2 linked regions of the Pyxidicoccus xibeiensis genome follow. The protein of the gene in region 2 interacts with the protein of the main gene of each other region in a pairwise test. Links are inferred from orthologs where the notes say so. Each region holds a gene or a part of one and is shown on either strand. Other genes may lie near its edges.

Region 1 (4,650 bases), on a different replicon or contig from region 2:
ATGGGAGCATCGGGCGTCGGAAGGAAAGGCCAGTCGGCGGACCGGGCGCTCGCCCGGCCGCACTCGTGGTGGACCCGGCCTCCCTACGCGTGGAGGGAGGCCGCCATTCCCGGGAGGCTCACATCCGGCTGGGGCTGGCCATGCGCAGGTGTGCGTGCAGCGTCTCCGTGCGCAGGTAGAGGAACTGGGCGTCGCCGAAGGACAGGGCGTCGCCGTCGTTGAGCATCCGCTCCTGCTCGGGGGGCAGCGCCTGGGCGTTGACCCAGGTGCCGTTCAGGGAGCCCATGTCCCGCACGGAGCAGTCATGGGCCTCGGCGCGCCAGCGCAGCGTGGCGTGGTGCTTGGACACGGACGGGTCCGGCACCACCAGGGTACAGCCCTCGATGCGCCCCACGGTGAGCTCCTGTCCGTCCACCTCCGGCCGCAGGAAGTGCACCTCGAGCGCGTCGAAGCCGCGCAGCATGACGAAGAGCCGGTCCACCAGCCGGGTGCGGTGGGCCATGCCCACCGTGCGCGCCTCTCCCAGCCGCATGGCGACCTGCTGGAAGACGGGCTCGGGGGGCTGCTGGACGAGGACCACGGGACCGGAGGCGTCCAGAAAGGCCTCCAGCGTTGCCAGGGCGAACGGGCGAAGTTGCTTCACGGACGGCATGGTGGAGCGAGGTTACCCCGGACCCCGGGGGCCTTGCCGTTCGCGGCGCGGGAGCCGTAAGGAAGTCATCATGTCCCGCCCCCCGGAATCACCGCCGACGTATGCCACCCATGAGCCAGGCTGGCGCCACATCCAGGCGCTGCTGCCTCCGGAGCTGCGGCTGGGCGGGGCGGGGGCGCCGATGCCCGACGAGGAGTGGCTGGAGGTGGGGCCGTTCCGCGTCCACCTGGACGCCTGGCGCCGGCCGGAAGCGCCCGCGACGCTCGTGCTCGTCCATGGAGGCGGCGGCAACGGACGCCTGCTCGCCCCCTTCGGGGCCATGCTCGCCGCGCAGGGGTACGAGGTCCTCGCGCCGGACCTGCCCGGCTATGGGCTGACGCAGGTGCGCGACAAGCGCGCGCTGGTCTACGACGACTGGCGCGACACCCTGGCCCGGGTGCTGGAGGTGGAGGCCGGGCGCACGCGGCGTCCGCTCGTCGTCTTCGGCGCGAGCATGGGAGGCATGCTGGCCTATGACGTGACGGCGCGGACCCGCATCCCCTCGGGGCTGGTGGCGACGTGTTTCCTGGCGCCGAAGGACCCGGAGGTGCGCCGCCGCATGGTGCGCTGGCCGTGGATGGCGGGGCTCTCGGGGCCCATGCTGACGGCGCTGCCGTTCCTCACGGACCCGCTGCCGGTGCCCATGCGGCTGGCGGGCAACATGCTCGCCATCTCCAACTCGGTGGAGCTGTCGCGTGCCATCGCCGCGGACCCGCTCGCGGGAGGCACATGGATGCCGGGGCGCTTCCTGCGCACGTTCCTCGAGTCCGGGCCGCTCGTGCCGCCCGAGTCGTTCGACGTGTGTCCCGTCCTGCTGGCGCACCCGGCCGACGACCGGTGGACGCACGTCTCCGTGTCACGCCCCTTCTTCGAGCGCCTGAGCGTCCCGAAGCGACTGGTGCTGCTGGAGAACGCCGGACACTTCCCGGTGGAGGAGCCGGGAGTCAGCCAGCTCCGCCAGGCCCTGCTCGACTTCCTGGCCGAGCGTGGCACTGCCAGGCCCTGACGAAGGGGTGTGCAGATGTCAGGGACGGGGAGGCCAGGCCGTCCCGCCTGCGGCGACTCCGGGATATGCCTGGGTCCAGTGGAGGATGACCATGGCGGTGCCGGAGTTCGACAGGGTGGTGGCTTCGAGGTTGGTGCTGAGGCGGCTGCGAGCGGACGACCTGGAGGCGCTGGTGGCCTACCGGAACGACCCCGAGGTGGCGCGCTATCAGAGCTGGAGCGACTACGACGCGAAGCGTGGGAGCGCGCTCATCGAGTCGATGCACGGGCGCCAGCCTGGAGAGCCTGGGTGGTTCCAGTTCGCCATCGCGCTGAAGGACACGGACGCGCTGGTGGGCGACTGCGCGCTGCGGACGGATGACGACGTGAGGACGGGCGAGATTGGCTTCACGCTGTCGCGCCAGCACCAGGGGAAGGGCCTGGGCACGGAGGCGGTGCGCGCCCTGCTGGGGTACACGTTCGACACGCTCCAGATGCACCGGGTCATCGGGGTGACGGACGCGAAGAACACCGCGGCGGCCACCGTGCTGGAGCGCGTGGGCATGCGGCGCGAGGGGCACTACCTCGAGAACGCCTGGTTCAAGGGCGCCTGGGGCGATGAGTTCCTGTACGCGCTGCTCGGCAGGGAGTGGGCCCGGGCCACGAAGCGGTGACCCGAGCCGACGGAGCCTTGCTTTGGGGCGGGGCTCCTACTGCTCCGCCATGGGCGTGGCGAGGAAGGCGCTGGCCTTCGCGACGACCTCGGGCGAGTCGAAGATGTTGTAGTGGGTGCGCCCGGGGAGGATGGCGAGGCGGGCGTTCGACATGCCCTTGCCATCCCAGCCCGGGTCCTTCTGGCCGCCGCCGAGGAGCTCGAAGAAGCGCACCATCTTCGCTGTCGAGATGCCGTCATGGTCCCCGTAGATGAGCAGCGTCGGGGCGGAGATGCGGGGGACCTCGTCCGACCAGTCGTAGCTGCGCGACAGCAGCTCGCCCATCTTGTCGAGCAGCTTAGGGAAGTCGTCCGGACGCGGCGCGAGGGCCGCATACGTCTGGTACTCGGGCGACTCGCGCATGAACTCCAGCAGGGAGTGGTTGAGCTGCGCGAAGGTGTCACGAACCTCCGGGTACCAGGAGTCGTGGCTGTAGGCCGCCGAGACGATGACGAGCTTCCGGACGCGCTGGGGGTGTTGAATCGCCGTCCGGAGCGCGACGCCTCCACCGAGCGAGTAGCCCATGACGTCGGCCTGCTGGAAGCCCAGGTGGGTGATGAGCGCGGCGATGTCGTCCGCCATGGACTCGTAGCGCAGCGGTCGGTCGACGTCCGCCGTCCTGCCGTGGCCCTGGAGGTCGACGGCGATGACCTGCCGGCCCTCCGCGAGCTGCTTCGGCACCTCGCCCAGGAGCGCCGCCATGCGGAAGCCGCCATGCAGGATGATGAGGGGCGTGCCTCCTCCGGTGCCGTGAACTTCGTAATAGAGGTTGAGGCCGTTCACCGGCGCGTGACCAGACTTCGGGGGCTGCTGGGGCAAGGGACCTTCCTTCATGAGGGTGTCGGCTCTCTTGATGGTTTGGGCCGAGCAGCCTGACAAGAGCAGGGCGATTGTCGCGATAAAGAGGAAGGGCATCGAGGGACGGCGGATTCAACATGCCCCGCGAAGAATTCTGCGGACCGCCCCGGGAGCTGGGCTCAGCGGAAGGCATCCACGATGAAGATGGCAGTACCGGAGAACTCGAGCACGGCCGTGCCCGGAGCGGAGCCCGGTCTCTTTCTGAGGCCGCCATAGGTCAGGCGTGCCACGGCGCAGATGGGAATGGTCTCCCCGTCGGGCGGGCGCGCCTCATAGTACCGAATCACCACGTTCGGGCCTCCGGTCCAGATCCGTCCGTAGAGGCGGGTCACGGGAGGGAGATAGCCGAGATCCTCGGTCAGGTAGCTCTCAACGGGCCCCTCATAGACCGTCAGAGGGGTCTGCCTGCTCTGGTTGGCGTCAATTTCCACGGAGGAGCTATCTCCGGGCCGGAGCCGCAGGATTCTCATCGTCTCCAGGGCCTTGCTGGGGCACTCCTGAGGCCCTGGGCTCCCATCTGCACGCAGTGATGGTCCGGAACCCGTGGTGCACCCGAGTCCGGTGGACGCGGCGATGACGAGGGCTGAGAAGAGCATGACTTTCGTCGAGCACATGGTGTGGGCACTTACTTCTCAATGAACGCGTTCGCCAAGCTGCGTGCGGCGCACGGTCAGCGTCGCCAATCATGGGGCTTCAATTCGACGTAGGCCTGCCGAAGCCCGCCACTCCGGAAGAGTTCCAGGATGAGCTTGGTGTCGGCCGTGGTCGGGCCGAACGACGCCAGGTCAGTGACGAGCGCCACGTGACCCGTGGCTCCAGGGACGATGGCCGCCGGGGCCATCCGCAATGCGACGGGGAGCTGCTTGAAGGTCTCCGCGTTCATGAGCCGAGCCTCCTGCAACTCCCATGGTCCCGCAGGCGCCTTGTTGGTTACCTTGAAGACGACCGCCGCCTTTCTTCTCGGCACTGCTTCACGGGTCAGCATGACGGCGACTTCGAGTTCGACGCCGTCCTCATACAGTCTCCATACCTCCTGCTTCTTGAACGGAGTCAGCTTGAGCTGGCCGGTGGCGAGGAGTGCGGCCAGGGCATGGTTGGCGGAAGTCTCCTCTTCGCGCTGGCGCTGGTTCTCGGCGAGGAGTTCTTCATTCTCCTTCTGCTTCTCCGCCAGCGCCTTGCGCACGGCCTCGGGGGACTCTGCGTCCGGGTAGACGTTCACCTGTCCGTCGGTCAGGTACCTGTTGGACGTCACGGTGAAGGGAATTGAAGTTCCGTCCATGAGGGTGACGTGCAGCAGGAAGCGCTCTCCGGCCGCCAGGGTCCGGAGTGGGACGATGAGCACCGACCTGCCACCGACAAGCAGTGGCTCGAAGCGGCCTTCCCAGCCCAGGAGCCGGGTCCGGC
Region 2 (2,730 bases):
GGAAGCGATGAGGACTTTCACGCGGGGCTCTCCTGGGGCCGGCTAGAACCGCTTGAACAGCAGCACCGCGTTGGTGCCACCGAAGCCGAACGAATTGCTCATCACCGCGTCCACCTTCGCCTCGCGCGCCGTGTTCGGCACGTAGTCCAGGTCACAGTCCGGGTCCGGCGTCACCTGGTTGATGGTGGGCGGCAGGATGTTGCGCGACAGCACCAGCGCGCTGACCACGGCCTCCGCGCCACCCGCCGCGCCGAGCATGTGGCCCGTCATGGACTTGGTGGAGGACACCGCCAGCTTGCGCGCGTGGTCGCCGAACACCGCCTTGATGGCCTTGGTCTCGTTCGCGTCGTTGAACGGGGTGGAGGTGCCGTGGGCGTTGATGTAGCCCACCTGGTCCGGCGTCATGCCCGCCGACTGGAGCGCCAGCCGCATGCAGCGCGCCGCACCCTCGCCCTCGGGGGCCGGCTGCGTCACGTGGTACGCGTCCGAGTTCGCCCCGTAGCCCACCAGCTCCGCGAGGATCTTGGCGCCGCGCTTCTTCGCGTGCTCCAGCTCCTCCAGGACGAGCATGCCCGCGCCCTCGCCCATGACGAAGCCGTCACGGTCCTTGTCGAAGGGCCGGCTGGCGCCCGCCGGGTCGTCGTTGCGCGTGGACAGCGCCTTCATCACCGAGAAGCCACCCAGCCCCAGCGGGGTGATGGCCGCCTCGGCGCCGCCGGCGATGGCCGCGTCCGTCTCACCCAGCTTGATGGACTTGTAGGCCTCGCCAATGGCGTGGGCGCTGGTGGCGCACGCGGACACCGGGGCCCAGTTGGGACCCTTGCAGTTGTACCGCATGGAGATGAGGCCGGGCGCCATGTTGACGATCATCTGGATGATGAAGAAGGGCGACAGCCGGTCGAACCCCTTCTCCAGCCCCTTGCGGTGCTGCTCCTCGAGCGAGGAGATGCCGCCGATGCCCGAGCCGACGATGACTCCGACCTTCTCCGGGGCGTAGCCGTGAGGCTGGTCCGGACCGATGGGGATGCCCGACTCCTTGACGGCCATGTCCGCGGCGGCCATGGCGTACTGGGCATAGAGGTCCATCCGGCGCACCTCGCGCCTGTCGATGAACGTCTCCGGCTCGAAGTCCTTCACCTCGCCGGCGATTCGCGCGTCGATCTTCAACGGGTCGAAGCGCGTGACCAGGGCAATACCCGACTTGCCGGCGAGCATCGCCTGCCAGTTCTTCTCGGTTCCTGTGCCCAGTGCCGAGATGAGCCCGGTACCGGTGATGACGACTCGACGGTGTGACACGGTCCTCTCCGGTGGCGAGTGGGACACCGGGGACGCCACCTTCGTGGCGTCTCCCCGCACCCCGGCACGCCCTGGGGATGCCTTACTTCTTGTGGGTGTTGATGTAGTTGATGGCGTCGCCGACGGTCTTGATGTTCTCGGCCTCCTCGTCGGGGATTTCGACCTCGAACTCCTCCTCCATCGCCATCACGAGCTCCACGATGTCGAGGCTGTCCGCGCCAAGGTCCTCGATGAAGGACGACTCGGGCTTGATCTCGTCCTCTCCCACCCCGAGCTGGTCGGCGATGATGTTCTTGACCTTGGTCTCAATGGCTGACGTCGACATATGTGTAGAACCCTCCAGGAACCAGATAGGGGCCCGGAGGCTTCCCGGACCCTGATCGAAAGCCGGCGCGGTATATCCCACGCCCGGCGGCAATCCAACCTTGGGTTACATGTACATGCCGCCGTTGACCTTCAGGACCTCGCCGGTGATGTAGGACGCCCCGTCTCCCGCCAGGAAGAGGACGGCGCTGGCCACCTCCTCCGGGTTGCCCAGGCGCCCCAGGGGGATGCCCTCCAGCATCTTCTGGCGCAGTTCGTCATTCAGGTGGGACGTCATGTCCGTCCCGATGAAGCCCGGGGAGACGGCGTTCACCCGGATGTTCCGGCTCGACAGCTCCCGGGACACGGACTTGGTCAGGCCGATGAGCCCCGCCTTGGAGGCCGAGTAGGCCGCCTGGCCACCATTGCCCATCTCCCCCACGACGGAGGTGATGTTGATGATGGCCCCGCCCCGCTGCTTCATCATGGGGCGGCTGGCGGCGCGGATGAGGGCGAAGGCGCCCTTGAGGTTGGTGTCCAGCTGCCGGTCCCAGTCCTCGTCCTTCACCCGCATCACGAGCCCGTCCACGGCCACGCCCGCGTTGTTGACGAGCACGTCCAGCCGGCCGTGCGCCTTGACGACGCCGTCGATGGCGCTGGCGCAGGCGGCGGTGTCGGCCACGTCGAACTTCACGGCCTCCGCCCTGGCGCCCGCGGCCTGGATGAGGCCCAACGTCTCCTGGGCCGCCGCCTCGTTGCCCGCGTAGCTGATGACCACGGTGGAGGCGCCCGCCTTCGCGAAGGCCACCGCGCACGCCCGGCCGATGCCGCGCGAGCCGCCCGTCACCAGCACGACCTTGTCCTTGAACCCGCTCATGCGCTCACCCCAGCGCCGCGAGGACCTTCTCCAGGCCCGCGGCGTCTTCCACGTTGAACGTTTCGATGTCCTTGGTGATGCGCTTGACCAGGCCGCACAGCACCTTGCCCGGCCCCAGCTCCACCACGCGGGTGACGCCCTCGGCCTTCAGCGCCTCCACGCACTCGATCCAGCGCACCGGCGAGCTCACCTGCTCCAAGAGCAGCGGGACGATGCGCGAGGCGTCCGCGTTGGGACGGGCCTCCACGTTGCTC

What was found.
Region 1: the proteins of acpP (region 2) and LXT23_RS30850 interact in binary tests that used the Escherichia coli proteins (3 or more experiments, as listed by UniProt). The link is inferred for Pyxidicoccus xibeiensis from one-to-one orthologs.

What each region holds. Positions count from the first base shown.
Region 1 is NZ_JAJVKV010000007.1:382,100-386,749, reverse strand. What follows is about bases 1,305-4,227. They hold LXT23_RS30850 (alpha/beta fold hydrolase), read right to left. Parts: upstream 3,223-4,227; coding sequence 2,386-3,222; downstream 1,305-2,385. Other genes in these bases: LXT23_RS30840 (DUF2381 family protein), read right to left, coding at 3,917-4,227; LXT23_RS50435 (hypothetical protein), read right to left, coding at 3,366-3,677; LXT23_RS30855 (GNAT family N-acetyltransferase), read left to right, coding at 1,789-2,349; LXT23_RS30860 (alpha/beta hydrolase), read left to right, coding at 1,305-1,697. In the rest of the region: LXT23_RS30865 (FHA domain-containing protein), read right to left, coding at 119-652; more of LXT23_RS30860, read left to right, coding at 723-1,304; more of LXT23_RS30840, read right to left, coding at 4,228-4,650. UniProt on the Escherichia coli protein: The physiological role of BioH is to remove the methyl group introduced by BioC when the pimeloyl moiety is complete. It allows to synthesize pimeloyl-ACP via the fatty acid synthetic pathway through the hydrolysis of the ester bonds of pimeloyl-ACP esters.
Region 2 is NZ_JAJVKV010000023.1:69,293-72,022, forward strand. It holds acpP (acyl carrier protein), read right to left. Parts: upstream 1,622-2,730; coding sequence 1,379-1,621; downstream 1-1,378. Other genes in the region: rpiB (ribose 5-phosphate isomerase B), read right to left, coding at 1-21; fabF (beta-ketoacyl-ACP synthase II), read right to left, coding at 43-1,296; fabG (3-oxoacyl-[acyl-carrier-protein] reductase), read right to left, coding at 1,727-2,476; fabD (ACP S-malonyltransferase), read right to left, coding at 2,481-2,730. UniProt on the Escherichia coli protein: Carrier of the growing fatty acid chain in fatty acid biosynthesis.